Regions from separate parts of the Actinoplanes sp. ATCC 53533 genome, predicted to be linked through region 1. Evidence: predicted binding sites of a transcription regulator. Region 1 holds the regulator's gene; the other holds the start of a gene.
The links. Region 1 encodes HrcA, which represses chaperone genes, less so after heat shock. Its sites were predicted from a motif close to GGTTNGCACNCTCNNNNNGAGNGTGCNAACC; they were not measured.

Region 1 (15,850 bases):
CGGCGCGGGCCGACGCCCGGTGAGCATCGTGGTCAGCCTGGCGTGCAGGGCGGCGATCCCGGCCAGGAGCAGCAACGCCGCCACGGCCATCGGTAAACCGATGAGGAAGTGCGCGAGCCAGGCACCTGCGCGGCTCGGCCCGCCCCATGAGTTGTCGTAGGGCCCGTGGTCCACCAGGCCGTAGAACACCCCGCGGAACACGAACGCCAGCAGCACTCCGAACGGAATCAGCGCGACAGCGCCAAGCACCAGGCTCAATACCGCGTGGCCGGCGACCACGAAGACGCCCGGCCGCCCGCCAACCGCAAAGGCGCCAGGCCGCCCAGGAGCTTCCGCCGCCCCGAGCAACCGGGCACGCAACCGCAGCCACCACCCGGCGGCAACACGAGCCCGGCCGACCGGCACAGCAAACAACGACGCGGCTGTCAAGGGAAGCAGAGCTGCACAATAGAGCAGGCTCCGGCCGAGACGGGGCCGCGGACGGGTTTCGAGTGAAGTGGTCACCCGTCCAGGCTCGTCCGGATCTCCCGCCCGGCCTACCGGGCTGTCTCCACTCCCCCGGTACGGATACCCGCCCTACGGCTGCGCCGGCGCCGAGCTTCGGGTCTCCCAGGCCGACCAGAGCTGCGCGTAGCGGCCCCGCGCCGCCACCAGTTCCGCGTGCGGCCCGGACTCGACGATCTCGCCGTGCTCCAGCACGATGATCCGGTCGGCCGACGCCGCCTGGGTCAGCCGGTGCGCCACGATCAGCACCGTCCGGCCCCGCGTCGCCGCCGCGGCGGCCTCCTCCAGCTCTCGGGCGCCCGCGCTGCCGGCTTCGGCGGTGGCCTCGTCCAGCACGGCGACCGCCGGGTCCAGCAGCACCAGCCGGGCCAGTGCCAGCTGCTGTGCCTGCGCGGCGGTCAGTTCGTGGCTGCCGTCACCGACGAGCGTGTCCAGGCCCTCGGGCAGCGCCCGCGCCCACCGCAGCGCACCCACGGTTTCCAGCGCGGCCGAGACCTCGTCGACGCTCGCGCCGGGGCGGGCCAGGCGCAGGTCCTCGATCAACGGCCCGGCGAAGACGTGCGTCTCCTGGCTGACGATCGCCACGGTGTCGCGCGGCAGTTCCGGTACGGGTACGCCACCGACCCGCGCCTCGCCCCCGTCGGCACGCAGCACCCCGGCGGCGATGGAGGCCACCGTGGTCTTGCCCGCCCCGGTGGAGCCGACCAGCGCCACCCGTTCCCCCGGCGCCAGCCGCAGGCTGACCCCGCGGAGCACCGGCGTGCGGCCGTCGTAGCTGAAGCTGACGTCGTCCAGGGTCAGCGCCGCATCCGCCGGTGGCCGGCCCGCGCCGCGCTGCTCCACGGGCATCGTCTCGACCCCGACCAACCGGGCGAGGCTCGCGCCGGCGGCCTGGATCTCGTCGAAAGTGAACAGCAGCGTCGACACCGGGTTGAACAGCCGGTGGAACAGCAGCGCGGCGGCGGAGGCCTGTCCGACGCTCACCGAGCCGTCGCGGACCAGCCAGAAGCCGACCACCAGCAGGGCCGCCAGCCCGAAGAACTCGGCCCGGTTGACCCGGCCGACGAAGCGGGTGAAGAGCGTGAAGACGCCGACGTCGATGTCGCGCGCCTTGGCCGACGCCGCGTCGATGTCCGCGAGGTGCCGCTGCTCCAGCCGGTACGCGTGCACGGTCCGCAGCCCCTGCATGCTCTCCACGAGCAGTTGCGTGCGCTCGGCGACAGCCTTGCGCTCGGCGGCGTACCGGGGTGCCGAGCGGGGCAGATACCAGCGCAGCGCGACCACGTAGAACGGCACGGCCACGGCGCCGGCCAGCCCGAGCCGCCAGTCGATGCCGGCCATCGCCACCAGGCTCAGCACGCCCAGCAGCAGTGCCGAGATCATGTTCGGCAGCACGTCGGACACGGCCTTGCCGATCGCGGCGATGTCCGCGCCGACCCGGGACAGCAGGTCACCGCGCCCGGCCCGGTCCAGCACCAGCGCCGGCAGCCGCAACGCGGTCGCGACGGTGCTCTCCCGCAGGTCGGCGAGCATCCGGGCGCCGAGCCGGCCGACCAGGTACGAGGACAGCCCGATAGCGCCCCCGCCGATCAGCGCGGCGGCGATGATGACCACGGAGATCGACACGATCGCACTCGTGCCGGCGCCCGCGCGGACCCGGTCGACCAGCATGCCGAGGGCGTACACGGGAACGATCGAGGCCGCGGCCGCGAGCACGCCGACCAGCAGCGTCCCGGCGGTCTCGGCCCGGCGGCCGCGCAGCTCGGCCCACAGCCAGCCGCGGGTCTGCTTCGCAGTGGCGATGGGCAGGATCTCCGTCGTCAACGCAGCACCAACTGTCGGTAGGTCTCGTCGCTGGCGCCCAGCGTCTCGTGCGCCCCCTCGGCCGTGACCACGCCGTCGCCGAGCACGACGATCCGGTCGGTGGCGGCCAGCAGGGCGGGACTGCTCGTGATCACGACGGTGGCGAAGCCGGCCTCCGGGCCGTGCCGCAGCGCGCGGATGCCCTGCGCGATGGCGTGTTCGGTGACCGCGTCGACGGCGGTGGTCGGGTCGTGCAGCACCAGCACGGGCGGCCTGGCGAGCAGCGCACGGGCCAGGGCGATCCGCTGGCGCTGACCGCCGGAGAGGCTGGCGCCACGCTCGGCGACGAGCGCGGCGAGCCCGTCGGGCTGGCTGGCGAGCACCTCGTCGGCGGCTGCGGCGCTGAGCACGTCGGCCGGGATCCCACCGTGCCCGACAAGACCGTCGGAACCGTGCCCGACAAGACCGTCGGAGCCCTGCCCGACAAGACCATCAGAACCATGCCCGACAAGACCATCAGAACCATGCCCGACAGCACCGTGCACGGCGACGTTGGCGGCGATCGTGCCGGTGAACAGGTCGGTGTGGTGCGGCTCGACCAGCAGCAGCCGGCGCGCGTGCGCGCGGTCCACCTGCTCCAGCGGCGAGCCGCCGAGCAGCACGCTGCCCTGGTAGTCGGCGGGGATGCTCAGCAGCTTCACCAGCGCCTCGGCGTCGCCCGGGCGGCGGGCGACCACGCCGACGAACTCGCCGGGCCGCACGTGCAGGTCGAGGCCGTCGAGCGGGCCGTGCCGGACGCCGGACAGACGCAGGTCGCACGGGTGTTCGGCGGGCCGCTCGATGCCCTCGGGCAGCACCAGCCCGGCGTCGGTGACCAGGGCGACCCGGTCCGCGGACGCCCGTGCCTCGGCGATCCAGCTCGGCACCACGGCGAGGGTGCCGAACGGCTCGATGAGGAACTGGGCCAGCCCGATCACGGTGATGAACTGCCCGACGGTGATCCGGCCGGTCAGCGCGAACCAGCCGGCCATGATCGCGATGCCGCAGGCCAGCAGGGTGCTCAGCACGGTGGAGGCGGCCAGGTAGCCGCCCTGGGTGCGCGACGCGCGCAGGGTGGCCGCCAGCGAGCGGCGGCTGACCACGCGGTAGTTCCCGGCGGCGGCGTCCTGCGCGCCGATGCCGCGCAGCGGCCGCAGGCCGGTGACCAGGTCGGTGGCGAGCGAGGTGGCCCGGCCGGCCTGTTCCTGCTGGTCGGCGACCCGCTTGGTGATCAGCGGCGAGCTGACCTGCAGCAGCACCAGCACCAGCGGGGTGGCGATCAACACCACCAGGCCCAGGGGTACGGAGATCAGCAGCAGCGCCACCGCACTGATGACCGTGGCGACGATCGCACCGGCGATCCGCGGGATGTAGTCCAGCAGGTAGGAGGTGTTGTCGGCATCGCTGGTGGACACCGTCAGCAGATCACCGGCCCGCAGGTCGGTACGCGCGCCGCGCGGGTGCAGGATCTTCGCCGACACCTCGAGGCGCAGCTGGTGTCCCTCCTCGGCGATGGCCTTCATGAGCTGCCGCGCGCCGAACCGGTACGCCGTGGTCAGCAGCGTGAACTGCACGGCCAGCACGCCCACCCAGAGCAGCAGCTGGCCCAGGTCGCCGGGGGTGACCGCGCGGTCGATGACGACGCCGATCAGGATCGGCACGAACGTCTCGCAGACCTGGTGCACCGCGATCAGCGCGGTGCCGGTCCACAGCCGCTTGGCGTTGCGCGTGGCGGTGCGGAGCAGAATCCGAGCGCCGGACTTGCTCACGGGGCCATGCTGTCGCGCAGCGACCTCGGACGCAGGTCGGTCCAGTTGGCGTCCACGTAGTCGATGGCCTGCTGCCGCGGCGCCGGCCCGAACACGCTGCGCCAGCCCGCCGGGACCTCCTTGAAGGACGGCCAGAGCGAGTGCTGCTCCTCGTCGTTCACGAGGACGTGGAAGGTGCCGTTCTCGTCGTCGAACGGGTTGCTGGACACGCGGTCTCCCCACAGATCTGCCAAAAGTAAGGACAGCCTAACCTACGCGCTGACCCACGGCGGAGCGCGGGATGACCAGCGGGGTGTGCGTCTCCGGGTCGTCGATGATCCGGCAGCCCAGCGCGAAGACGTCCGCGACCAGTTCGGCCGTCATGACCTCGCGCGGATCGCCCTGCGCCACGATCGCACCCGCCTTCATCACCACCAGGTGATCGGCGTACCGGGCGGCCTGGTTGAGGTCGTGCAGCACCGCGACCATCGTCGTGCCCTGTTCCCGGTTGAGCCGCACGCACAGCTCCAGCAGCTCGATCTGGTGTGCGATGTCGAGGAACGTGGTCGGCTCGTCCAGCAGCACGATCGGCGTCTCCTGGGCCAGCACCATGGCCACCCAGACCCGCTGCCGCTGCCCGCCGGAGAGCGTGTCGACCAGCTCACCGGAGAGATCCGTCACACCGGTGGCGGCCATGGCCGCGACCACGGCCGCCTCGTCCTCGACCGACCACTGGCGGATGAGCTTCTGATGCGGGAACCGGCCGCGGGCGACCAGTTCCGCCACCGTGATCCCGTCCGGCGCGATCGACGACTGCGGCAGCAGCCCGAGCCGGCGGGCGACCTCCTTGGCTGGCCGCGAGTGGATGTCCCGCCCGTCCAGCAGCACCTCGCCGGCGCTGGGCTTGAGCAGCCGGGACAGCGCGCGCAGCAGGGTCGACTTGCCGCAGGCGTTGGGGCCGATGATCGCGGTGAACCGGCTCTCGGGCACCACCAGGTCGAGGTGCTCGCTGATCGTCTTCTTGTCGTACCCGATGGTGATGTCACGGGCGGCCAGGCTCATCGGACTCCCCTGCTCAACGTCGCGCCTGGCGGACCAACAGCCAGACGAAGTAGATGCCGCCCACCGACACGGTCACGATCCCGACCGGCAGCTGGGTCGGCGCGAACGCCCGCTGGGCGAGAAAGTCGCTGATCATGAGCAGGAACGCGCCCATCGCGGCCGACGGGATCAGCGCGATGCCGGGCGTGCGGGTAAGACGCTGGGCGAGCTGCGGTGCGGCCAGCGCGACGAAGGAGATCGGACCGGCGACCGCTGTCGCGATCGCGGTGAGGGCAACCCCGATGATCAGGTACGCGAGCCGGGTCGGTTCCACCCGTACGCCCAGAGCCGCCGCCGCGTCCTCGCCCATCTCCAGCAGTGACAGGCGGGGGCCGTACCCGATCAGGAGCAGGCAGAGCACGCTCACGGTGACCGCCACCGGGGTGACCTGCGCCCAGCCGAGGCCGTTGAGACTGCCCTGCCCCCAGAGCATGGCGGCGAAGGCCGCCTGCAGGTCGACCTTGATGATGAACCACTGGTTGACCGAGGCCAGCATGGCACTGATCGCGATGCCGACGATGATCAGCCGGAAACCCTGCACGCCCCGCTTGAAGGCGAGCAGGTAGACGGCGACCGCGGTGGCCATCCCGCCCGCCAGCGCCCCGGCCGCGACCAGGTAGTAGCCGTTGCCGACGAACACGGTCACGATCAGCACACCGGTGTAGGCGCCCGTGCTGAAACCGATCACATCCGGGCTGCCCAGCGGGTTGCGGGTCAGCGCCTGGAAGAGGGCACCGGCCAGCCCCAGCGCGGCGCCGATGATCAGGGCGAGCAGCACCCGCGGCAGCCGCCACTCGACGACCACCAGCCGGGCGGCCCGGGTGCCCTCCCCGGCCAGCGCCCGCAGCACCTCGGCCGGGGTGAGGGTGAACTCGCCGGTGCCCAGGGTCAGCACCCCGACGGCGAGCGTGGCCAGCACGAGCACGACGCAGACCAGCGCCGGGCGGGCCGACAGCCGCGCGGACACGTTCCGATGCGGACGGACCACCAGGACCCGGCGGCCGAAGTCGACGCTCACAGGCCGCTCACCCGGGCGCGGCGGACCCACCAGATCAGCACGGGAGCCCCGATGAAGGCGGTGACCACGCCGACCCGCAACTCACCCGGCCGCACCACGAGCCGGCCGACGATGTCGGCGAGCAGCAGCAGGACCGGACCGCACACCACGGTGTAGACGAAGATCCAGCGCTGGTCCGGGCCGACGATCCAGCGCACGACGTGCGGCACCATCAGGCCGACGAACCCGATCGGCCCGACCGCGGCGGTCGCCGCGCCGGCCAGCAACATCACCGAGACGGTGGCCAGGACCCGGGTGCGACCGATCCGGGCGCCGAGGGTACGGGCGAGATCGTCGCCGAGCGCCACGGCGTTCAGCGACCGCGCCACGACCAGCGCGAGCACCGTCCCGGCGAGCACGAACGGCAGGATCGTGGTCGCCACCTCCAGGGGCCGCCCGGCCAGCGAACCCACGTCCCAGAACCGCAGGTAGTCGAAGGCGCGCGGCCGGACCAGCCGGATGCCGCCGGAGATGCCGTCCATGACGGCGCCGAGCGCGACGCCGGCGAGGGTCAGCCGGATCGGGGTGGCACCGCCGCGCCCGGTCGAGCCGAGCAGATAGACCAGGGTGAGGGCGAACGCGACGCCGGCGAAGCCGAACCACATGTACTGCGACAGGCTGGCCAGGCCGAGCACGCCGACCGCGAAGACCACGAACAGCCCGGCGCCGGCGTTGATGCCCAGGATCTGGGTGTCGGCGAGCGGGTTGCGGGTGACGGCCTGGATGACCGCGCCGGACAGTCCGAAGGCGACCCCGGCCAGCAGCCCGAGCACGGTGCGCGGCACCCGCAGGTCCCGCACGATCGACTGGTCGTCGGTGTTGGTGAAGTGGAAGAACGCGTCCCACACGGTGCCCGGCGAGATGGTCCGGGTGCCGAGCGCGATGCTGAGCAGACAGACCAGCGCGAGCACGCCGAGGCAGATCAGCAGGCCGACGCTGCGGCGGGCCTGCGAGACGGCGACGCCGGCGCCCGGCGCCGAGGCGCGCACCGGCGAGGGGGCTCGGGTCCGCGTCAGCACCATGCGGCGAAGCTTAGGCTAACCTTCCTACGCCGTCACTATCAGCCGCGTTACCAGCGCTCCAGCCGCGCGGAGAGCACGGCGAGGGCGGCCATCCCGGCGGTGGACGTCCGCAGCACGGAGTCGCCGAGCCGCACCGGCTGCGCCCCGGCCGCGACGAAGGAGCCGAGCTCCTGGTCGCTGATCCCGCCCTCGGGCCCGACGACCAGCACGATGTCCCCGCTACCGGGCAGCTTGGCTTGGCTGAGCCGGTCGGTGGCCTCCTCGTGCAGCACGAACGCGGCCGCGGCCCCGGAGAGCAGACCGCCGACCTTCTTGGTGGAGACGTCGGGATTGCCGGCGACGACCGGAAGCCACGAACGACGGGCCTGCTTGGCGGCCTCCCGCGCGGTGCTCACCCACTTCTCCCGGGCGCGTACGCCGCGGTCGCCGCGCCACTGGGCCACGGAACGGGAGGCGGCCCAGGGCACGATCTCGTCGACCCCGATCTCGGTCATGGCCTGGACGGCGAGCTCGCCCCGGTCGCCCTTGGCGATCCCCTGCACCACGACAAGCCGGGGATCCGGCACCTCGGCGAACTCCCGCCCGAGCACGTTCACGTCGACACTGCCCCGGCCGACCCCGGTCACCTCGGCGACCGCGGTCCCGCCCCGCCCGTCGGAGAGCAACAGATCCTCACCGACCTTGAGCCGCTGCACGGTGGCGGCATGATGCCCCTCCGCACCGGCGAGCGTGAACCGCCTGCCACTGGGCAGGTCGTCAACCAAGAAAAGAGGCGCAGACACCAGGCGAGGCTACCCAACAACCACGCCGTTCCTGATCAAAGAACCCGCCCAATCCCCGCCGGCGCCCTAGTGGCCGTTGAAGGCGTCTCGCATGCGGGAGAAGAATCCACCCTGCTTGCTCAGCTCCGCGATGTCCTCGCCGCGGGTCTTGGCGAAGTCGCGCAGCATCCGCTCCTGGTCGGCCGTCAGCTTCGTCGGCGTCTTCACGTCCAGGTGCACGAACAGCTCGCCCCGGCCCTGGCCGCGCAGGTGTGGCACGCCCTTGCCGCGGATGCGCAGCGTCGAGGCCGGCTGGGTGCCCGGCTTGACCTCGATGTTCTCCTCGCTGTCCAGCGTCTTGATGGTCAGCCGGGTGCCGAGCGCCGCCGCCGTCATCGGCAGGGTGACCCGGCAGTGCAGGTCATCGCCCTTGCGCGAGTAGACGTCGTGGGGGCGTTCGTGGATCTCCACGTACAGGTCGCCGGCCGTGCCGCCGCCCGGGCCCACCTCGCCCTGCTGGGCCAGGCGGATGCGCATGCCGTCCTCGACGCCGGCCGGGATCTTCACGGTCAGCGAGCGGCGGGTGCGGATCCGGCCGTCGCCGGCGCAGGTCGGGCAGGGCTGCGGGATGACCGTGCCGTGGCCCTGGCAGGCCTGGCACGGGCGGGACGAGACGACCTGGCCGAGGAACGTGCGCTGCACCGACTGGACCTCGCCGCGGCCGCCGCAGGTCTCACAGGTGGCCAGGTGGGTGCCGGGTGCGGTGCCCGCGCCGGAGCACTGGGTGCACAGCACCGCGGTGTCGACCGTGATCGGGGCTTCGACGCCGAAGGCGGTCTCCACCAGGTCGAGCTCCAGGCGCAGGATCGCGTCGGCGCCGGGCCGGGTGCGGGGACGGGGCCCGCGGGAGCCGCCGCCACCAGCCGCCGTGCCGAAGAACGCGTCCATGATGTCCTGGAAGCCCACGAACGGGCCGGCGCCGCCGGGACCGCCCGGGCCGCCCGCACCGCCGCCGCCCGGCGCCAGCGGATCGCCACCGAGGTCGACGATCTGCCGCTTCTGGTCGTCCGAGAGGACCTCGTACGCGGCGTTGATGTCCTTGAACTTCTCGTGCGCCTCGGGGTCGGGATTGACGTCCGGGTGGTATTGACGGGCCAGCTTGCGATAGGCGCGCTTGATCTCGTCGTCGGTGGCTTCGCGGCTGATGCCGAGAATTCCGTAGTAGTCCTTGGCCACAGGGTTTCGAGTCCTCATGTCTGCCCCGCGCTGCGCGCTGGAGACCTTCGTCGCGGTTGCGTCAGTTTTGTGCCAGCAGATCGCCAACGTAGCGTGCCACGGCACGCACAGTCGCGATCGTGCCGGGGTAGTCCATCCGGGTCGGCCCCAGCACGCCGAGCCCACCAACGATCGTCGTGCCTGGTCCGTAACCCGTGCTGACCACGGATGCCGCCCGCAGGTTGTCGATCTCGTTCTCGTCGCCGATGCGGACCCGGGTGGTGCTCGGTTCCACCTCACCGATGAGCTTGAGAAGGATGACCTCCTCCTCCAGCGCTTCGAGGACCGGCCGCAGCGTGCCCTGGAAGTCCAGCACGCCGCCGCGGGTCAGGTTTGCCGTACCCGCCAGGGCGAGGCGTTCCTCACTGCGCTCGACCAGTGTCTCGAGCAGCACCGAGGCGACGCAGGCCATCGTCGTGCGCTTCTCCGGGGCGCACTCGTCGACCAGAACCTGCACCAGCGGCGGGGTGTCGGCGAGCTTCTCGCCGGTGAGCTTAGAGTTGATCTTGCGACGCATGTCGAGCACGTCGTCGCTGGCCGTCGGCCCCGGCAGCTCCACCAGGCGCTGCTCGACCCGGCCGGTGTCGGCGATCATCACCAGCATGAGCCGGGTGGTGGAGATCGGCACCAACTCGAGGTGGCGCACCGAGGAGCGGGCGAGGCTCGGATATTGCACGACGGCGACCTGCCGGGTCAGCTGGGCGAGCAGCCGCACCGTGCGGTGCACGACGTCGTCGAGGTCGACCGCGCCGACCAGGAAGCGCTCGATGGCGCGGCGCTCGGCCGGGCTCAGCGGCTTGACCCGGGAGAGGCGGTCGACGAAGAGCCGGTAGCCGGCGTCGGTCGGGACCCGGCCGGCGCTGGTGTGCGGCTGCCGGATGTAGCCCTCCTCCTCCAGCACCGCCATGTCGTTGCGGACCGTGGCCGGGGAGACGCCCAACTGGTGGCGCTCGACCAGGGATTTGCTGCCCACCGGCTCCTGGGTCGCCACGTAGTCCTCGACTATGGCGCGGAGCACTTCGAGCTTGCGGTCGTCAAGACTCACGTCGGCTCCTCCCCCTTGGCGCTCTTGGCACTCCTCAAAGTCGAGTGCCAGTCTACGTCGCCGGCGCCCGCCGCGCGATGATCAGCCGACAGGGCCTGTGTCACTTAGCCGAGTGTCTATTCTCCGACGTCACCAGGGTGTTGCCCTCGCCACGTTCGACCTGCGGTCCTACCGTGTGCGCATGACTGAACCGCCGCGTCCTCCCGGTGAGGGAAGCCCCTCGGACCCCACCAGACCGTTCAACCCACAGTCGGGTAACGATCCGGCCGCCGGATCGCCCCCGCCGTACGGCTCCCCGCAGCCGCCGCCTTACGGCTCGCCGCCGCCCTACGGCTCGCCGCCGCCCACCTCGGGCGCCGGGGGCTATGCTCCCCCGCCCACCTCCGGTGCCGGTGGTTACGGCCCGCCGCCGTCGTCGGGTGCCCCGGGCGGCTACGGCCCGCCGCCCAACGACCCCCCGTACGGCGCTCCCGGCGCCTACGGCCAGCAGCCGGGTGGTTACCCGCCCGGTGGCTACCCGCCGTCGAGCTACGGGCCGGGCAGCGACGACAAGACCTGGATCCTGGTGGCCCACTTCGGTGGCGCGGCCGGCGCGTTCCTCGGCGGCGGCTGCTCCGGCTGGATCGCGCCGCTCGTAGCCCTGCTGGCCAAGGGCAACCAGTCGCCGGTCGTGCGGGCCGAGGCGGTCAAGGCGCTGAACTTCCAGATCCTCTGGTCGATCATCGCGCTCGTCGGCTGGGTGCTCACCTGCGCCCTGGTCGGCTTCATCATCGGGCCGGCGGCGTGGGCCATCGGCACGATCTTCGGCATCATCGCCGGGGTCAAGGCGAACAACAACGAGCCGTACAACTACCCGATGACGGTCTCGATCGTGAAGTAGCGCTCCCTCGATGGCGCCGGGCTCCGGCCCGGCGCCACCGCGTCACGGCAGCAGGTCGCGGATCACGGCGTCGGCCAGCAGCCGGCCGCGCAGGGTGAGGACCACCCGGCCGGCCTCGTAGGCCGCCCGGTCCAGCAGGCCGTCGGCCAGGGCCTGGGCCGCGCCGGTCAGCCCGGGCGCGTCGAGCGCGGTCAACGGCAGGCCGTCGCGCAGGCGGACCCGCAACATCACGTCCTCGACGTGCCGGTCGGCGTCGGTGAGCAGCTCCCGGCCCAGGCCGGGAGAGAGTCCCGCTTCGACCCTTTTCGCGTACGCCGCGGGGTGCTTGACGTTCCACCAGCGCACGCCGCCCACGTGGCTGTGCGCGCCCGGCCCGAGGCCCCACCAGTCGCCGCCGGTCCAGTACAGCAGGTTGTGCCGGCAGCGGGCCGCCGGCGTCGTCGCCCAGTTCGACACCTCGTACCAGGAGAAACCCGCCGCGCCGAGGGCCTGCTCCGCGGCCAGGTAGCGGTCGGCGGCGACGTCGTCCTCCGGGTACGGCAGCTCGCCGCGGCGCATCCGGGCGGCCATCCGGGTCCCGTCCTCGACGATCAGCGAGTACGCGCTGACGTGGTCGACTCCCGCGTCGATCACGGTGCGCAGCGAGGCGGCGAAGTCCTCGGGGCGCTCGCCCGGCGTCCCGTAGATCAGGTCCAGGTTGATGTGCTCGAAGCCGGCCTCCCGCGCCTCGATCGCGGCCTGCGGCGCCCGGCCCGCGGTGTGCTTGCGGTCCAGGATCCTCAGCACGGCCGGGGCGGCGGACTGCATGCCCAGCGAGATGCGGGTGTAGCCGGCCCGGCGCAGCGCCCGCAGCGAGGCCGGGTCGACCGACTCCGGGTTGGCCTCGGTGGTGATCTCGGCGCCGGCCGCCAGGCCCCAGGTCTGGTCGATGCCGTCGAGGATCCGGCCCAGGTCACCGGGGTCGAGCAGGGTCGGCGTGCCGCCGCCGACGAAGACGGTGTCGACGCGCGCGCCGGTGACCGAGGCGGCCAGCTTCAGCTCGGCCAGGACCGCGTCCGCGTAACCCTCGCGGCTGGCACCGCCGCCCAGCTCACTGGCGGTGTACGTGTTGAAGTCGCAGTATCCGCAGCGGCTCGCGCAGAACGGCACGTGGACGTAGACCCCGAAACCGCGCCCGCCGACGTCGCGCAGGGCGCTGTCGGGCAGCGAGCCGTCACTCGGCACGGGCTCACCGTCGGGGAGGGGACCAGGCATCCGTCAAGTGTGCACGTACCCCGTTAGGGTTCCGGCATGGAGTTGGTCCGTACCGCCACCGCCGCCGGAGTGACCACCATCACACTGGACAGCCCGGCGAACCGCAATGCGCTCTCCGCCCAGCTCATGCGTGAGCTGCTGGAAGGGCTGGGCGCCGCCGTCACCGACCCGGCCGTCCGGGCGGTGGTGATCTCGCACACCGGGCCGGTCTTCTGCTCCGGGGCCGACCTGAAGGAGACCGCCGAGGCCCGGCAGTCCGGCCGGATCCCCGCCGAGTTGCTGGCCGACGTGCTCGCCGCCATCTGGGAATTCCCGAAGCCGGTGCTCGCCCGGATCGCCGGCCCGGCCCGCGCGGGTGGGCTCGGCCTGATCGCGGCCGCCGACATCGCGGTCTGCGCCCGGGAGGCCACGTTCGCGTTCTCGGAGGTGCGGCTCGGCGTGATCCCGGCAGTGATAAGCGCCACCGTGCTGCCCCGGCTCGCGCCCCGGGCGGCGGCGGCGCTCTACCTCACCGGCGACGTGTTCGACGGGGCGCGCGCGGCCGAGATCGGGCTGGTCACGGCGGCCGTCGAGGCGGACGGGCTGGACGCGGCCGTCGCCGCGTACACGAGGTCTCTGGTCCTGGGTGGTCCGCAGGCCCTGGCCGGCACCAAGCAGTTGCTGCGCCGCAGGCCGGCCGAAACCGTGCGGGCCGACCTGGCCGAGCTGTCGGAGCGCTCGGCCGGCTACTTCCGGTCGGCCGAGGGCAGCGAGGGTGTCGATGCGTTCCGCGAGAAGCGCCCGGCCTCCTGGGTGCCGGTCGCACAGCAGACGGGCGCTCGTTGACTACGCTTGTCACCTGACGGAGGGAGTGTGTGTGGGGAAAAAGCCGATTTTGGTGGTGACGGCTCTGCTCTCGCTCCTCGGCGCCCTCGGGGTGGTCGTGGCCGTCAACTCCATCGAGGGCAAGATCCAGCTCCCGCAGCTCGGCCCCGAGTGCATCGTGCGGGCCGACGGCGAGGTCGCCCTCGACCTGGTCCAGATGGCGAACGCCGCCACGATCACCGCGGTCGGCCTGCGGCGCAAGATGCCCGAACAGGCCGTGGTGATCGCGCTGGCGACCGCGTTCCAGGAGTCCAAGCTGGAAAATCTCGACACCGGCGACCGCGACTCGGTCGGGCTCTTCCAGCAGCGCCCCAGCCAGGGCTGGGGCACGCCGGAAAAGATCCAGGACCCGAGATATGCGGCGGGCAAGTTCTATTCGGCCCTCAAGAAGGTCAAGGGCTGGCAGAAGATGCGGGTCACCGACGCGGCGCAGAAGGTGCAGCGGTCGGCCTACCCGAACGCGTACGAGAAGTGGGCCGACGAGTCCGCGGTGCTCGCCAAGGCGCTGACCGGCCGGGCCACCGGAGCGGTCGAGTGCACGGTCAGCGGCGAGCCCGCCCTGCGCGGCGCCACCGCCGCCGCGGCGCTGGCCGAGGGCATGCGGCTCGACTGGGGCAAGGGCCTCACCACCATCGAGGCGACGCAGGCCGGCGGCCTGACCGTCGCGGTCAAGGACGTCAACGCCGGCTGGCGATACGCACACTGGCTCGTCTCGCACGCCAGCAGCACCGGGGTGGAACGGGTCCGGTTCGCCGACCGGGAATGGAACGCGCCCGACGGTAAGTGGCAGCCGGTAACCGGCGCCCAGGGCGCGAGCACCAGCACCGTGGTCGCCGAGGTCTTCAGCTGATCGATCGAGGCACCCGCCGACCTTCACATTCACGTTTTTTTCACGGGTCTCGGTGTCACGATCACGATGTTGCCTGGTCATAGCGCTGCGTATATCTTCACATGGACAGACAGCGACGAGGCTGGTACTAGTTAGTCGTGCTCCAAGCCATCGAATGGATCCATCTGGGAGCCGTCAGCGTCGCCGCCATCATCGTCGGAATATGTCGGCACAAGCCCGCCCGGATCGGACCCTGGCTCCTGCTCGCCGCCTCCGTCGCGGCATTGGCCGTCGGGGATGTCTTCTACGCGCTCGACAACATGTCGGCCGCGGACATCTGCTACGTCGCGATGTTCGCGCTCGTGGTGCTGGCGCTGATCCGGCTGACCCGCGGCGGCGCGCTGCTGATCGACCGGGCCCGGCTGATCGACCTGGTGGCGTGCGGCTGCGCGGCGCTGCTGGTGATCTGGGTCTTCGTCATCGGCGGGCACGGCCAGCTCGGCAAGATCTCGGCCGCGGACGTGATCGGCGACCTGCTGCTCGTGGGAGTGGCGGTCCGGCTGATCCTGGCCGCCTGGTTCAACTGGTCCGCGATGCTGCTGGGCGTCGGCGCGCTGGGCCTGCTGGCGAGCAGCATCGCCTACCCGCTGGCGCCGGGCGCCTGGGCCGAGTCCGGCTTCGTCGTTCTCTACCTGGCCTGGGGCGCGGCGGGCCTGCACCCGTCGATGGCCCGGCTGACCGCCCCGATGCCGACCCGCCCGATGCCGTGGCAGGGCCGCTGGGCGACGCTGCTCGGGCTCTCCGTGGCCACACCCCCGCTGGTGCTGCTCATCGAGGCGGCTCAGGGCCCCGTCCAGGACGGGGTGGTGATCGGGACCGCGGGCCTGCTGACGGTCGTACTGGCCTGCACCAGGCTCACCGACTCCGTCGCCCAGAACGGCCAGGCGCTCACCCGCGAGCGGGTGCTCCGCGAGGCCAGCGCGGCGCTGGTCGCGGCGGCCGACGAGGCGGCGGTGGACGAGGCTGTGCGGTCGGCGGTGACCCAACTGCTGCCACCGCACGACGTGCAGCGCATCGTCTTCGCCACCGACGACCGCCAGCTCACCCTGCAGGCCCTCCCGGCCGCGGCGACGAGCCCGCGCCCCCGCAGCTGGTGGCTGGACGACAAGGTGAAAAACGACAAGAAGAACGACGCGGGCACCGGCGACGGCACGCTGGTCTGCCCACTGTGGCTGGAACCGCTGGCGGTGGCCCGCCCGAACGGCGGCGCCCTGGTGCTGGCGGGCCGCAAGGACATGCTCACGGCGAGCCGCGACGCCCTGGAAGTGCTGGCCGGCCAGGCGGCGCTGGCCCTGGACCGGATCTCGCTGGTGGAGGCGGTCGGCCGCCGCGACAGCGACCTGTACCTGCGCGCGGTGATCCGCAACACCGCGGACATCATGCTGGTCATCGACGACGACCAGCAGATCCGGTACGCGAGTCCGGCCCTGCACGAACTGATCGGCGCGAAGGAGCTCCCGCCGTTCGCAACCCTGCACGACCTGGTCCACCCGGACGACCGCAGCCAGATCCGCCGCGCCCTGCGCGACGAGGGCGACGGGGTGGTCTATTGCTCGCTGCAGCGGGCTGACGAGAGCCAGGTGATGGTCGAGGCCACCTACCGCGACC
Region 2 (15,850 bases), on a different contig from region 1:
GTGCCCTCCTCGTTGGTGTGGTACACGCCGGCCCGGTCCATGCCGGTGATGACGCCCGGGGCGGCCATGTCCACCCAGGAGTCACCCTTCTTGTTGTAGCTGGAGAAGTCGGCGCGGGCGTCGGAGCCCTGGGCGGTGGCGCCGACGGCGAGCACGTCGGTCAGCGCGGCCGGATACCTCTTGGTGTTTCTGGCGCTGGTGAGGCCCTCGTTGCCCGCCGCGGCGACGACCAGCACACCCTTGCGGTTCGCGTACGCGACCGCATTGGACAGGGTCTTGCTGTACGCGGCGCCGCTGAGCGACATGTTGATGATCTTGGCGCCCTTGTCGACGGCGAAGACGATGCCCTTGGCGACGTTGCTGTCGTAGCCGCTGCCGTAACGGTCCAGCACCTTCACCGGCATGATCACGCAGGACCAGCAGCCGCCGGCCATGCCCGCGCCGTTGTTGCCCCGGGCGCCGATGATCGAGGCGACGGTGGTGCCGTGGCCCTGGTCGTCGTTGGCGTTGCTGTTGTTGCTGACGTAGTTCCAGCCACCGATGACCGCACCGCTCAGGTCGCCGACCTTCGCCACGCCGGTGTCCAGGACGGCGATCTTGACGGCGCTGCCCGTCGTGGTCTCCCACGCCGCCGGCAGCCGGACCTGGTCCACCTCGACCTGGTGGCCGTCGGTGTACATCGGGTCGTTCGGGCTCAGGTCGGAGGCCTTGCGCACGTGGTCGACCTCGACGTACGACACCGACGGGTCGCTGCGCAGCGCCGCGATGACCCGCTTGCTGCGCGCCGCGGAGACCTCGAGGGTCTGCGCGCTCAGGGCGGCCATCGCCTGCTGGGCCGGGCCGCCACCGGCGTCGACCGACCGGGCGCCAAGCGCGGAGACGGTGCGCAGCGGCGCCGTGGCGTCGGCGCCGGACCTGGTGCTGACGATCAACCGGACCGGAGCCTCGGCGGCGGTTTCACCCGCGAACGCCCAGGTCGAGACTCCCGCCATCGTCGCGACCACCGCAGCCGACAGCGCGCCGACGGTCACCCGTCGTGTGGCGTACTTCATATAGGACGTGCCTCCCCGTGTCCGACCGCCGCCTCGGCAATCGCGGCGGTCAGCGTAAGGGCCGAGCTGATCTATGACCATCCCCTGTTCCAGCACGCGAGAAGATGGGCGCGTTGAGCAGGTGGTGGATGTCCCCTACTGTTCCAGCATGCGGACCAAGAGGCTACTTTGGGCAGCGGCGGGCGTGGTCGTGGTGCTGCTGCTGGCCGGCGTGGGCGTCGTCCTGGCGCTGCGCGGAGACGCCGGGGAGCCCGCCCCGCTGGCCGCGCCGCCCAGCTCGGTGCCGTCCGCGCCGCCCACCTCCGCGAGCCCGGCGCCGTCACCCGGCGCCGACATCACCGGCCCGCTCGATCTGCTGATCCTCGGCATCGACACCCGGATCACCATCGCCGACTGGCAGCCGCACGCCGACGCCATCATGCTGCTGCACGTCGATGCCGGCCTGCGGAGCGGTTACCTCTATTCGCTGCCCCGGGACCTGCGGGTCGACGTGCCGGCGTTCGCCAAGAACGGCTACGACGGCGGCCGGCGCAAGCTCACCGAGGCGATGAGCAGCGGCGCCAAGGTCAGGGGCACGGACAAGCCGAACGTGGCGCAGGGCTACGAACTGCTCGCCAGCACCATCAGGAAGTACACCGGCATCAAGAAGTTCGACGCCGGCGCGGTGCTCACCTTCCAAGGGCTGAGCCGGCTCACCGACGCGCTCGGCGGCGTCACCATCAAGATCGATCAGAAGGTCGTCTCCCAGCACCGCCGCCCGGACGGCAAGGCCCGCACGCTGCGCTCGGGCGGCGGCGGCTACGTCGGCCCGCAGGCCACCTACCTGCCCGGCACCCGCAAGCTGGTCGGCTGGCAGGCCATCGACTACGCCCGCCAGCGGTACACCGCCGGCGGCGACTACACCCGGCAGCGCCACCAGCGGCAACTCGTCAAGGCGCTGCTCGCCCAGGCCGAGGACGCCGGCCTGGCCACCGACCAGGGCGGTCTGCAGTCGGTGCTTACCGCGCTGGGCGACACCCTGGTCTTCTCCGGCGAGCGGACCCCGATCGAATACGCGTACGCGCTGCGCGACCTCGCCCCCGGCAAGCTGACGATGGTCGGCCTGCCCGGCGACTCCGTCTCCGCCGGTGGTGACTACCTCGGCGAGCAGCTCAGCTCGACCGGGCGTGGCTTCCTCCGGGCGGTGGCGGCCGGTGACCCGGCCGGCTACCTGGCCAAACACCCCGAACTAGTGCACAAGTAGCGACCCGCTAAGGCAGCGGCGGCTTCTGCTTGCCGAAAAGCCAGGCCTCGAAGAAGTCGCCGAGGTCCTTGCCACCCGCGCGCTCGGCGGCCTCGATGAAGTCCTCGGTGCGGACGTTGCCGTCGCGGTGCTCGGCCGGCCACGACTTGAGCAGGGCGAAGAACGCGGGGTCACCGATAGTGCGGCGCAGCGCGTGCACGGTCATCGCCCCGCGCTGGTAGACGGCGTCGCCGAAGATGCGGGACGGGCCGGGGTCACCGGTCGGGACCGACCAGTTGAACCCCGAGTAGACCCGGTCGAACGACTGCTGGACGGTCCGGTCGCCCTCGTGCTCCTGCCAGAGCCATTCCGCGTACGTGGCGAAGCCCTCGTTGAGCCAGATGTCCTGCCAGCGGGCCAGCGCGACGCTGTCGCCGTACCACTGGTGTGCCAGTTCGTGGGCGACCACCGTGGCGTTCGGCCGGCCCACGAAGAACGTGTTTCCGTAGACGGGACGCGACTGGGTCTCCAGCGCGTAGCCGACCCGGCCGTCGTCGAGGACCACCCCGCCGTACGAGTCGAACGGGTACGGCCCGAACTGGGTGGCCAGAAAGTCCGCGACCTCGCCGGTGCGGGCCAGCGACCGGGCGGCGTCGCCGTCCGCGGGCAGCGACTCGGGGATCGCGATGATCATCGGCTTGCCGTCGTGGGTGCTGGTCGACACCCGGTACTGCCCGATCACCACGAAGGCCAGATAGCTGGCCAGCGGCGTGCTCTCGACCCAGCGCCAGGTGGTCTTCCCGGCGCTGCTGGCCCGCTCGCCGGGCAGCCCGTTGCCGAGCACCTCGAGGCCGTCCGGCACGGTCATGGACAGGGCGAAGGTGGCCTTGTCGGAGGGATGATCATTGACCGGGAACCAGGTGCTGGCGGACTCGGGCTGCCCCAGCGCGAAGGCGCCGTCCTTGGTTCGTAACCAGCCGCCGACCCCGAGCGTCTCGTTGCCGAGCGCCTGCGGCTTGCCGCCGTAGTCGACGACGACGGTGAACGCCCGGCCCTTGACGATGCCGGCCGAGGGCGTCACCACAAGCTCGTTGCCGGCGGCCTTGGTGGTGGCGGCCAGCCCGTCGACGGTGACCTCACGGGCGACGAGATGCGCCAGGTCCAGGTTGAACGTCGACAGGTCCTGGGTGGCGGTGGCCGTGATGGTCGCGGTCCCGTCAAGCTGCCCCGAGGCCGGTGCGTAGGTCAGCTTCAGGTCGTACCCGCCGACGTCATACCCACCGTTGCCGTAAAGCGGAAAATACGGATCCCCGACCCCCTCCGCACCGGGCGCGAAGCTCGGCGCGACCGAGGGCGCGGGCCGGGGAGTCTCGTCGTCAGCACTGCACCCGGCCAGGGCCAGCGCCGTCACCGCGGCGACGGCGGTGCCGGCCCTACGCATACGTACTACCTCGATCACCCGACCGACGGTACGTGCTCGGAGCGAAAGCACAGCGAAGCCGCGCGCCGAGAACCTGGCAGAGTGAGGGCGGCCGTTCATGAGCCGCTAGGCGCTTGGCCGCCCTCGCCCGGTGTCGGCGGGAGCGACGGTCAGCACCAGGCAACCAGGCACGACAGAAATCTGGTCTTGATCCAAACCGTCCTCAGCGGTCCAGCACCAGGCTTACCTTCTGGAATTCCTTGACGTCGTGGTAGCCGCACTTCGCCATGGCCCGGCGCAGGCCGCCGAACAGGTTCAGCTGGCCGTCGGGCCGGTCGGCCGGGCCGTAGAGCAGCTCCTCCAGCGTGCCGTCCGGCTCGCCGGCGATGCAGAAGCCGCCGCGTGGCAGGCTCGGGTGGCTCGCCGCCGAGTGCCACCAGGCGCCGCCGGCCGGGGCGCCCTCGGCCAGCGACAGCGGCTCGCCGAGCATGACCGCGTCCGCGCCGCAGCCGATCGCCTTGGCGATGTCGCCCGAGGTCTGGATGCCACCGTCGGCGATGAGGTGCACATAGCGGCCGCCGGTCTCGTCCAGGTAGTCGCGGCGCGCGGCGGCGGCGTCGGCGATCGCGGTCGCCATCGGCACGCGGATGCCGAGCACCGTGTCCGTCGTGGACCATTCGTCCGCGCCGATGCCGACGATGACGCCGGCCGCACCGGTGCGCATCAGGTGCAGGGCGGTCTTGTAGTCGGTGCAGCCGCCGACGATGACCGGGAGATCCAGGTCGGCGATGAACTCCTTGAGGTTGAGCGGCTCGTCCGTGGTGGACACGTGCTCGGCGGAGACCAGCGTGCCCTGGATGACGAGCAGGTCGACGCCCGCGTCGAGGATCACCGGGGCCAGCGCCAGCGTGTGCTGCGGCGACACGCGCACGGCGACGGTGATGCCGCCCTCGCGCATGGCGCGCACGCGCTCGGCGATCAGCTCCGGCCGGATCGGCTCCGAGTAGACCTCCTGGAGGCGCTTGGTCGCGTCCGCCTCCTCGTCGAGCCCGGCGAGCTCCTCGAGGATCTTCGTCGGGTCCTGGTAGCGGGTCCACAGGCCCTCGGCGTTGAGCACGCCCAGGCCGCCGAGGCGGCCCAGGGCGATCGCCGACTCCGGGCTCATCGTGGCGTCCGACGGGTGCGCGACGCAGGGGATCTTGAACGGGTATGCGTCGAGCTTCCATTCCGTGGACACGTCGTCCACGTCGCGGGTGCGCCGGCTCGGGACGATCGCGATGTCGTCCAGGTGGTACCCGCGCTGGGCGGTCTTACCGAGACCGATTTCCACCACGTCACGCATGATGAGAAGCCTTTCAGTCCTTATTGGGTGGCGGGTGGGGCGGTCGGAAGGCTCACCTATGGGGCTTAACGGGAGTGGTAGTTGGGAGCCTCGACGGTCATCTGGATGTCGTGCGGGTGGCTCTCCTTGAGACCTGCCGCGGTAATCCTGATGAGCTGGCCCTTGTCCTGCAAGTCCGGGATCGTCTCGGCGCCGACGTAACCCATCGCCGCGCGCAGGCCGCCGATCAACTGGTGGGCGACGCGGGAGAGCGGCCCCCGGTAGGGCACCTGGCCCTCGACGCCTTCCGGCACCAGCTTGTCCTCGGTGACGTCCTGCTGGAAGTAGCGGTCCTTGGAGTAGGACTTCGCCTGGCCCCGGGACTGCATGGCGCCCAGCGAGCCCATGCCGCGGTAAGACTTGTATTGCTTGCCGTTGATGAAGATCAGATCGCCGGGGCTCTCCTCGGAGCCGGCCAGCAGGCCGCCGAGCATCACGGTGTCGGCACCGGCCACGATCGCCTTGGCGATGTCGCCCGAATATTGGATGCCGCCATCGGCGATGACCGGGACGCCCGCCGGGCGGCAGGCCCGGGAGGCCTCCATCACCGCGGTGATCTGCGGCACGCCGACCCCCGCGACGATCCGGGTGGTGCAGATCGCGCCGGGCCCCACGCCCACCTTGACCGCGTCGGCGCCGGCCTCGACCAGGGCCCTGGCTCCCGCGTACGTCGCGATGTTGCCGCCCACGATGTCCGTGGTGGTGTCCTTCTTGAGCAGGGCGACCATCTCGAGCACCGCGCGCTGGTGGCCGTGTGCGGTGTCCACGATGACCACGTCGACGCCGGCGTCGATCAGGGCCCGGGCGCGCTTGTACGCGTCGTCGCCGACACCGACCGCGGCGGCGACCCGGAGCCGGCCCTGGGGGTCCTTGGCCGCGTTGGGATACTGCTCGCTCTTGGTGAAGTCCTTGACCGTGATCAGCCCGCACAGCCGGCCCAGGTCGTCGACCAGCGGCAGCTTCTCGACCTTGTGCCGCTGCAGCAGGGCGAGCGCCTCGTCCTTGCTGACGCCGACCGGCGCGGAGATCAGCGGCATCTTCGTCATGACCTCGCGCACCTTGACGCCGTGGTCGGTGACGAAGCGCATGTCGCGGTTGGTGACGATGCCGACCAGCACGCCCGCGCCGTCGACGACCGGCAGGCCGGAGATGCGGTAGCGCCCGCAGAGGGCGTCGACCTCGCGCAGGGTGTCGTCGGGGCTGCAGGTGACCGGGTTGGTGATCATCCCGGACTCGGAACGCTTGACGAGGTCGACCTGCGAGGCCTGCTCCTCCAGCGAGAGGTTGCGGTGCAGCACGCCGATGCCGCCCTGGCGGGCCATCGCGATCGCCATCCGCGCCTCGGTGACCGTGTCCATGGCGCTGGAGAGCAGCGGGATGGAGAGCTCGACGTTGCGGGTCATGCGGGTGATGGTGTTGACGCGGCTCGGCACGACGTCAGACTCGCCCGGCTGGAGCAACACGTCGTCGAAGGTCAAACCCAGCGGAACCGTTCGGGCGGACCTAGATTCTCCAGGCGCAGTATCCACAGATCATCCCTAGCGAAGAGGCGGAGTGTTCATCCTACCCATCCGGCTGCGGGCATCGGTTCGGCGGACAGCGCGTGCGGGCCAGCACACACCGCCCCTACATGGGTACGGTAGACACCGTGCAAGAAGAGCCGATCGACCCGTTCAACGGCGACCCAGCCGACCCGGCCGCCGGGCTCGACGACCTCTCGGAGGACGCCGAGACCGACCCGCTGACCGAGGTCGAGCGCCAGGACGTCCTCGAGGACCTCTCCGACCTGGAGATCTACCAGGCGCTGCTGAGTCCGACGGGGATCCGCGGGCTGGTGATCGAGTGCGAAGACTGCCACGAGCCGCACTACTTCGACTGGGACCTCTTACGGGGCAATCTGCGCCATCTGCTGAGCAGCGGGCGGCCCCGGGTGCACGAGCCTGCCTACGATCCGGACCCGGACCACTACGTCACGTGGGAGTACGCCCGCGGCTACGCCGACGGCGTCCACGACACCCTCACCGAGGGAACCGACGACGAGCCCTCTTAAATGGCTCTGTTGATGGCCTCGCTCCGCTCGGCAGGCACTTCGCCCCAGAACGGTCGGTGTCGAGTGCACCAAAACAGGCTGAGCCAAATGGCCTCGCTCCGCTCGACAGGCACTTCGCCCCAGAACGGTCGGTGTCGAGTGCACCAAAACAGGCTGAGCTAAATGGCCTCGCTCCGCTCGGCAGGCACTTCGCCCCAGAACGGTCGGTGTCGAGTGCACCAAAACAGACCACGGCAAAGAGCGCCTAGTCTGTTTTGGCACCCTCGACACCGACGGGCGAAGTGCGACTTTGGTTACTGTTAGAGCCGGTTTGGGTTAAGCGACTAGGCCCGCGCGGAAGCCGGCTGCTACCGCGTGGGCTCGGTCTCGGGCGCCTAGTTTGCGGAAGAGGCGTCTGGCGTGGGTTTTCACGGTGTCTTCGGAGACGAATAGTTCGCGTCCGATCTCCGCGTTGCTCTTTCCGTCGGCCATGCCGCGTAGCACCTGCAGTTCACGCTCGGTGAGCGTGAGCCGCCGGCCCGTGGGTCCGTCGGTCCGGCCGGTGTCGTTGCCCGGCCAGATCATCGGTCGCCCGGTCGCCGGGTCGATGTCCGACCCGTCGCCGCGCTGGGACGGGACCATCGGCGAGTTCGGCAGCATCGCGGGGACGCCGGCCGCGTTCGGAGTGCCGGCCATCGCCAGCCCGTCGCGGTGCAGCCCGCGAGCGGTCGCCGAGTTGTTGTTGCGCCCGGCGCCGCCGACCGCGGCGGGCTGGGCGTTCGCACCGTTGATCGGCAGGCCCTGCGGCCGTACCGGTAAAAGCAGGAGCAGCAACGCCTTGGCGACCACACTGACCAGGTCATGCTCGACGCCGCGGATGACACCCCGGGCGCCGGCGGCGACGGCCGCCGCGGCGACCCGGGGGTCTTCGGCGCCGAAGAGGACAACCTGTGCCTGTGGGGCACGGGCGAGGACGCGACGGGTGAAACCGACGCTGTCGGGACGGGTCACGGCGGTGTCGGCCAGGACAACCTCGGCCGGCCTTTCAGCCAGTCGGATCATGGCCTCGGTCTCGCTGATCGCCGTCCGCACGACCCCGGTCATCCCGAGCCGGGCCGCGGTGGAGGCGACGGTCTGGGCAGCAAGTGGGGTTCGGACGCACACGAGGACGGTACGCACAGTGATCCTCCTTCTCTCTCAGAGGAGATCACGCAACGGCCGCAGCATTACGCGCTTTAGATGGAAAAAATAGGAAACATCGGCACAGTTTGCCGGACCGATGGGATACGGCTGACGAAGACATCGACAAGTCGTGTGTGACAGGGCTTGTGCCGGGGTAAACCGGCGGCAGGCCTGAGCCAGGCCCCTCATGACAACACTCCGCGGTGCCGCGCGGGAGGAGGGTGTTGATGTCGAACGTTCGTAGACTGCCCGGGCCCATCGCCGACCTTTGGGACTGGCAGCGACTCGGCCTGTGCAGAGGGCGTGACAGCGCCCAGTTCTTCCACCCGGACGGTGAGCGTGGCTCGTCCCGCAACCGTCGCGAGGCGAAGGCCAAGTCGATGTGCGGAGCCTGCCCGGTCCGGGCTGAGTGCGCTGCTCACGCGCTGGCTGTTCGTGAGCCGTACGGGGTCTGGGGAGGTTTCAGCGAAGCGGAGCGGCTGCGGCTGCTCGCGGTCGGCTGGGAGGACCTTGCCGATCGGACTCACGGGCGGGTCGACCTGACCCGGCTGGAGGCCCGCCTCGGCCGGCCCCACAAGTCGACGGTGCCCGCACAACGGCAAGCACCGGCGGCCTGACGCCGGACGAAGCGCGGCATCGCCACACATGTGACGACGCGGTTCCCTGCGGGGAGCCGCGTCGGCGTGTTCTGCGGCGGTTGAGCCGCTTCGGTCGACATGCAAGCCACCGTATGAGCGAACTTGGCGGTGTCGTCGGACCGAGAGTGCGGCTTTCGCGTGACTCGGTTCAGCCGACCGTGACCTGCACGGAGTGCCATCCGGTGGCCCCGTCCGGCGCGGGTGCCGCGGGGGTGCTGGTCTGCGTCTGGCCGTCTTTGTCCGTTGCCCTGACCCGCAGGGTGTGCTCTCCCGCCGTCGCCGGCCACGCGTAGGACCACTGCACCCAGGTGTCCACCGAGACGACCGGGGCGAGCGTCGCCGGCGCCCACGGACCGTCGTCGACCTGAACCTCGACCTTGGTGATGCCGCGGTGCTGCGCCCACGCCACCCCGGCCACCGTGACCGGGCCCGCCTTGCGCTCGGCACCGTCGCGCGGGGTGTCGATGCGCGACTCGGTCTTGATCGGCCCGAGCGCCGACCAGCCCCGCGGCACCCAGTACGCGTCGAAGTCCGCGAACCGGGTCAGCTCGATCTCGGTGATCCACTTGCAGGCCGAGACGTAGCCGTACAGCCCCGGGACGACCATGCGCACCGGGAAGCCGTGCCGTACCGGCAGCGGCTCGCCGTTCATCCCGACCGCGAGCAGCGCGTCCCGCCCGTCGGTGAGCACGGCGGTCGGGCTGCCGCAAGTCCACCCGTCGCTCGAGCGCTGCACCACCTGGTCGGCGCCGGGCAGCGGCTGCGCCTCGTCCAGCAGGTCCTTGATCGGGGTGCCGAGCCAGAGCGCGTTGCCGATCAGATCGCCGCCGACCTCGTTGGAGACGCAGGCGAGCGTCACGTACCGCTGGACCATCGGCCGCCGCAGCAACTGCTCCCAGGTGATGGTGATCGGGTTGCGCACCATCCCGTGGATACGCAACTCCCAGGTCGACGGGTCGATCTGGGGTGGGTACAGCGCGGTGTCGATCCGGTAGAAGTCGGCGTTCGAGGTCACGTAGGCGGCCGCGCCGTCGACCTGGGCGCCGGCCGGGATGGGCGCGGCGGGCGGCGCGGGCGGCAGCACGACGGCCGCGCGGGCGGCGGTCACCGCGCGGCGGGAGGTGAGCAGCCGACCGCCGACGCCACCGACGGCCGCAACGCCGGAGGCGGCGCCGAGGCCGATGAGGAAGCGCCGCCGGCCGCCCTCGCGATACATCCCCGGCTGGACGGCCTCGGGTTCGCTGCCCTTGAGGTCACCGCCCTCGCCGGCCAGCGCGGTCCGGAGCAGGTAGCGGAGGGCGAGGTAGGCCGCGACAGCGCCGGCCAGCGTCGGCAGCGCGGCGGTGAGGCCGGCGTCGTTACGGGTCAGCGCGGCCGCCACCCCGATCACCGCGAACAGCGCGATGCCGGCCGGCGCGACCACCCGGCTGCGCAGCGCGAGCACACCGAGCAGCGCGGCATAGCCCGCGAGCAGGACAGCGGTGCCGGTGAGCAGGGCGGTCTTGTCGTGGGTGCCGAAGACCGCGATGCCCGCGTCCTTGACCGGGGCGGGCACGTTGTCGACCACCACGCCGCCCACCGCGAACAGCGGCGACGAGAGCGGGCCGGTGAGCACAGCGACGATCTCGGCGACGCCGAGAGCGACACCGGCCGCGGCGAGACCGGCCAGCGCAGCCCGCAGAGAGAGTTTCACCTCTCTATCTTCCACCCGAGCGAAGGGAAAGATCTTACGTAGTGGTGACGGCTGGGCGCAGCGGCGGCAGGGCTGCCACGAGGTCGTCGAGCAGTGCCACCGCGCACCGCTCAGCGCGGGGTTCCGGCAGCTTCGGCACGCCTTCCGCGGGCAGTTCCCAGATCACCCGGCCCGGGTCCAGCCGGTCCAGGGCCGCGTACCACTGCTGCAGCGGCTCGCGGAGCTGGACGTGCGCCGCGAAGTTGCGCCGCCGCCGGGTCCCGTCGCCGTCCCGGCGGTGCTGCAACGTCTCCACCTCGGGCAGGCCCACCAGCACCGCGTCGGCGAAGCCCAGCCGCCCGGCCCGGAACGCCTCCCTGGTCACGGTCAGCTCCCGGTCGAACTGCGCCCGCGGGGCCAGGCCGAGGGCCGCCATCCCCCAGGCATAGTGCAGCTTGACCGGGTCGGTGTCGCAGAACGCCACCCCGTCGGCGCGTTCCAGGTCGGCCGCCTCGGCCCAGCGCCGCATGCTGACCCGGGCCCAGTGCCGGGCCAGGGCCACGGCGTCGGTGGGTTCCCGGCCGGTCGCGGCGTACTCGGCGACGTACCGGCCGACGTAGCGCCGGCACCACGACGTCTTGCCGGCCGCGGTCGGCCCCTCCACCACGACGATCATCCGCGCCTCTTTCCCCCGAATCCCGAATCACACACGACAAAGGGCGCGCCGCTGAGTGCGACGCGCCCTTTTTACTCTGCCGAGTCAGAAACCCGGACCGTGCTGGTGCCCGTGACCGCCGTGGCTGTGGCCGTGGCCACCGCCCGCGGCCGGCGCCTGCTCGGCCGGCTTCTCGACCACGAGGCTCTCCGTGGTGAGCAGCAGCGCGGCGATCGAGACGGCGTTGGAGACCGCGTTGCGGGTCACCTTCACCGGGTCGATGATGCCGGCCGCGACCAGGTCGACGTACTCGTCGGTGGCCGCGTTGAGGCCGTGGCCCCAGCCGAGCTCGGCCGACTTGCCCACCACGACGTAACCGTCGTGGCCGGCGTTCTGCGCGATCCAGCGCAGCGGCTCGATCAGCGACTTGCGGACGATCCGTACGCCGACCGCTTCCTCGCCGACCAGGCCGAGGTCGCCGTCGAGCACCGAGGCGATCTGCGCCAGGGCGGCGCCGCCGCCCGGGACGGTGCCCTCCTCGACCGCTGCCTTGGTCGCCGCGATGGCGTCCTCGATGCGGTGCTTGCGCTCCTTCATCTCGACCTCGGTCGCGGCGCCGACCTTGATGACGGCGATGCCACCGGAGAGCTTGGCCAGCCGCTCCGCGAGCTTCTCGCGGTCCCAGTCGGAGTCCGAGGCCTCGATCTCCTTGCGGATCTGCGCGACGCGGTCCTCGATCTCGGCCTTGCGGCCGCCACCGTCGACGATCGTCGTGCTCTCCTTGTCCACCACGACGCGCCGGGCGCTGCCCAGCATGTCGAGGGTGACCTGGTCCAGCTTGTAACCGAGCTCGGGGGCGATGAGCTCGCCACCGGTCGCGATCGCCAGGTCCTGCAGCATCGCCTTGCGGCGGTCCCCGAAGCCGGGGGCCTTCACCGCGGCGACCTTGAAGGTCTTGCGCAGCGCGTTCACCACGAGGGTGGACAGCGCCTGACCGTCGACGTCCTCGGCCACGATGAGCAGCGGCTTGCCGCCGGAGAGAACCTTCTCCAGCAGCGGCAGCATCTCCTCGACGCTGGAGATCTTCTGGGTCGTGATGAGGATGTAGGCGTCCTCGAGCACGGCCTCCTGCGACTCGGCGTCGGTCACGAAGTTCGGGGAGATGAAGCCCTTGTCGAACTGCAGACCCTCGGTGACGTCGAGCTCGGTGCTGAGCGCGGAGCCCTCCTCGACGGTGATGACACCGTCGCGGCCGACCCGGTCCATCGCCTCGGCGATGAGCTCGCCGATCGTGGCGTCCTGGGCGGAGATGGTGGCGACGTTGGCGATCGCCTTGTGGTCGCCGACCTCGACCGCCTTCTCCAGCAGGGCCTTGGACACGGCCTCGGCGGCCAGGTCCATGCCGCGCTTGAGCGCGATCGGGTTGGCACCCGCGGTCACGTTGCGCAGGCCCTCGCGGACCAGCGCCTGGGCGAGCACGGTCGCCGTGGTGGTCCCGTCGCCGGCGACGTCGTTGGTCTTCGTCGCCACCTCCTTGACCAGCTGGGCGCCGAGGTTCTCGTACGGGTCGGAGAGCTCGATCTCCTTGGCGATGGTGACACCGTCGTTGGTGATCGTGGGCGCGCCGAACTTCTTGTCGAGGACGACGTTGCGGCCGCGCGGCCCGAGGGTGACCTTGACCGTGTCGGCGAGCGTGTTGACGCCGTGCTCCAGCAGGTGCCGGGCGTCGTCAGAGAAACTGAGGATCTTCGCCATTTATGGTCCCTTCAACGCACCGGCGCCCTGGACCGGAGAGCCGGGCCAGGGCGGTCAGCACTGTCGGTTAGGTCTTACTTCTCGATGACCGCGAGGACGTCGCGGGCGGAGAGCACCAGGTACTCCTCGCCGGCGTACTTGACCTCGGTGCCGCCGTACTTCGAGTACAGGACGGTGTCGCCGACCTGCACGTCGATCGGAACGCGGTTGCCCTTGTCGTCGATCCGGCCGGGGCCGACAGCAAGGACGGTGCCCTCCTGCGGCTTCTCCTTGGCGGTGTCGGGGATCACGATGCCAGACGCCGTCGTGGTCTCAGCCTCGTTCGCCTGGACCACGATGCGGTCCTCGAGCGGCTTGATCGCAACCTTTGTCGCGGTAGTCACGGGCATACCCTCCTGGGTACAGGTGTTGTCGCCGGCCAGTGGACAGGCCGGGCTGATGCCTCATGCCACCGGGCGGGGCCGTCGTCGCGGGTGCCGGTCCGCCTGGTGCAGGCGCGTCCCTCTGGGGGGCGCGCGCTGGCACCCTCAGGTTGAGAGTGCTAATCGGAGATTATGCCGGAACTAGCACTCCGTCAACCAGAGTGCCAGCACATCACCTCCTAGCAGAATGACTCGCCGTGAACCTCGAACTGCTCGCCGCCCTGCGTACCGCCGATGGGTCTGCCGCCCTGGCGGCCGCCGCCGACGTCGCCGACGGCGAGCCGCTGGCCGCCGCCACCGCCCTGCGGGCCCGCGGCATCTCCCCCGATCTCGCCTCCGCCGCCCTCACGCAGGCCGACCTGCGCCGACGGGCCGGTGCGAAGTTCGGCGCCGCCGCGGCCACGATGCTTTTCACCCGGCCGGGGCTGGAGCAGGCGACCCGCGCGGTGGTCGCCGACCGGCGCGCCGCGCGGCTGTCGGCCGCGGGCGTGGAAAGCCTGGCCGACCTGGGGTGCGGCCTGGGGTCGGACGCGCTGGCCGCGGCCCGCCGGGGCATCCGGGTGCACGCGGTGGACGCCGACCCGCTCACCGCCGCCCTGGCCGCCGCCAACGCCGCGGCGGCCGGGCTCGCCGGCCTGGTCACCGTCGAGTGCGCGGACGCGACCACCGTGCCGGTGGAGCGGTTCGACGCCGTCTTCGCCGATCCGGCGCGGCGCCGGGCCGGCCGGGGCCGGGTGATGGATCCGCGATCCTGGTCACCCTCGTGGGATTTCATCGCCACCCTGCCCGAGCGGGTGCCGCGCACGGTCCTGAAGCTGGCGCCCGGCATCGACCACGCGCTGCTGCCGGGCGGCGCCGAGGGTGAGTGGGTGAGCGTCGACGGCGATCTGGTCGAGGCCGCGTTCTGGTGCGGACCGCTCGCGGAGGTCGCCCGGCGGGCGATCCTGCTGCCGGGCGGGGCGGAGCTCACCGGCTCCGGCGTCGTGGCCGCGCCGGTCGGGCCGGTCGGCGGCTTCCTGTACGACCCGGATCCGGCCGTGGTCCGCTCGCACCTGGTCGCCGAGTTCGCCGCGTCGATCGGGGGGCGGATCGCGGACCCCGAGATCGCGTACGTCTACACCGACACCGCCGTCGACACCGCGTACGGCCGGCGGCTGGAGATCACCGACGTGCTGCCCTTCTCCCTCAAGCGGCTGCGGAGCCTGCTGCGCGACCGCGGCATCGGCCGGCTGGAGATCCGCAAGCGGGGCTCGGCGCTGGAGCCCGAGCAGTTGCGCCGGGACCTGCGGCTCAGCGGCGGCGCGGGGGCGTCCCTCGTGCTGACCCGGGTGGCGGGGGCACCGACCGTCCTGCTCTGCCGATAGCCTGTTTCATCGTGGCGAAGAAGGCTGCCGGGACCCCGGCCACCGTGCTGCTCACGGCCCGGCAGGTGCCGCACGAGCTGCACCCGTACGACGTCTCTCCGGACCTACCGAACTACGGCGCGGTGGTCGCCGCGGCTCTCGGGGTCGAGCCGGCGCTGCTCTTCAAGACCCTGATCGCCGAGGTCGACGGCGGGCTCATCGTGGCCGTCGTGCCGGTGACCGGCGAGCTGGACCTCAAGGCGCTGGCCGGCGCCGCCGGCGGCAAGCGGGCGGCGCTGGCGGAGCGCGCGGTCGCCGAGCGCAGCAGCGGCTATGTACGCGGCGGCATCAGCCCGCTCGGCCAGCGCAGACGGCTCCCCACGGTGATCGACGACTCCGCGCTCACGCTGGCCCGGATGTATGTCTCCGCCGGGCGCCGCGGCCTGCAGGTCTCGCTCGCGCCGGCCGATCTGATCAGCCTCACCGAGGCCACCACCGCACCGATCCGGACTTAGGGCCGGATACCTCACTTGAGGACCATCCGTTACGGCACCGTGACGTCCCGTCGGGGGCCTTTCTCCTGAGATCCGGCAAATCGGACCCTTCGCGTGACCTAGCGTCACACCAGGAATCCGATGCCAGGTCCGAGGGGGACTCAAGGATGCGTAAGGGAATGTTCGCCCTTGCCGCGGTGGGCCTGCTGGCCACCGGCAGCACGGCCGCGTGCGGTGACGACAGCGGCAGCGACTCCGGCAGCACCGGCGGCTCGTCCATCGGCAAGGTGGGCGTCATTCTGCCGGATACCAAGAGTTCGGCGCGTTGGGCGACTGCCGACCTGACGTACCTGAAGGCGGCCTTCGCGGCGGCTGGTGTCGAGGCCGATATTCAGAACGCGCAGGGTGACAAGACGCAGTTCCAGACGCTCGCTGACGGGATGATCTCCAGCGGGGTCAAGGTGCTGATGATCGTCAACCTGGACTCCGGTACCGGTAAGGCTGTGCTGGACAAGGCCAAGGCCGCCGGTATCGCGACGATCGACTATGACCGGTTGACTCTCAATGGTGGTGCGAACTACTACG

Region 2: groES (co-chaperone GroES) is a predicted target of HrcA. The motif match lies at 13,523-13,553, and genes of this name have one in related genera.

Annotation. Positions count from the first base shown of each region.
Region 1 covers NZ_QHHV01000166.1:40,721-56,570, reverse strand. Annotated here, with positions in the region: gene DMB66_RS42775 (hypothetical protein) at 1-504, opposite strand, end outside; gene DMB66_RS42770 (ABC transporter ATP-binding protein) at 577-2,328, opposite strand; gene DMB66_RS42765 (ABC transporter ATP-binding protein) at 2,325-4,115, opposite strand; gene DMB66_RS42760 (MbtH family protein) at 4,112-4,324, opposite strand; gene DMB66_RS42755 (ABC transporter ATP-binding protein) at 4,362-5,156, opposite strand; gene DMB66_RS42750 (iron chelate uptake ABC transporter family permease subunit) at 5,170-6,213, opposite strand; gene DMB66_RS42745 (iron chelate uptake ABC transporter family permease subunit) at 6,210-7,274, opposite strand; gene DMB66_RS42740 (16S rRNA (uracil(1498)-N(3))-methyltransferase) at 7,322-8,056, opposite strand; gene dnaJ (molecular chaperone DnaJ) at 8,123-9,271, opposite strand; gene hrcA (heat-inducible transcriptional repressor HrcA) at 9,333-10,355, opposite strand; gene DMB66_RS42725 (DUF4870 domain-containing protein) at 10,537-11,235, shown strand; gene hemW (radical SAM family heme chaperone HemW) at 11,278-12,489, opposite strand; gene DMB66_RS42715 (enoyl-CoA hydratase-related protein) at 12,526-13,314, shown strand; gene DMB66_RS42710 (hypothetical protein) at 13,340-14,203, shown strand; gene DMB66_RS42705 (PAS domain-containing protein) at 14,341-15,850, shown strand, end outside.
Region 2 covers NZ_QHHV01000164.1:138-15,987, reverse strand. Annotated here, with positions in the region: gene DMB66_RS42370 (S8 family serine peptidase) at 1-1,052, opposite strand, end outside; gene DMB66_RS42365 (LCP family protein) at 1,201-2,295, shown strand; gene DMB66_RS42360 (M1 family metallopeptidase) at 2,303-3,715, opposite strand; gene DMB66_RS42355 (GuaB3 family IMP dehydrogenase-related protein) at 3,918-5,036, opposite strand; gene guaB (IMP dehydrogenase) at 5,102-6,604, opposite strand; gene DMB66_RS42345 (DUF5319 domain-containing protein) at 6,724-7,125, shown strand; gene DMB66_RS42340 (response regulator transcription factor) at 7,441-8,283, opposite strand; gene DMB66_RS42335 (WhiB family transcriptional regulator) at 8,514-8,903, shown strand; gene DMB66_RS42330 (molybdopterin-dependent oxidoreductase) at 9,073-10,617, opposite strand; gene DMB66_RS42325 (hypothetical protein) at 10,652-11,272, opposite strand; gene groL (chaperonin GroEL) at 11,357-13,006, opposite strand; gene groES (co-chaperone GroES) at 13,081-13,395, opposite strand; gene DMB66_RS42310 (class I SAM-dependent methyltransferase) at 13,626-14,792, shown strand; gene ybaK (Cys-tRNA(Pro) deacylase) at 14,804-15,286, shown strand; partial or broken gene DMB66_RS42300 (substrate-binding domain-containing protein) at 15,433-15,850, shown strand, end outside.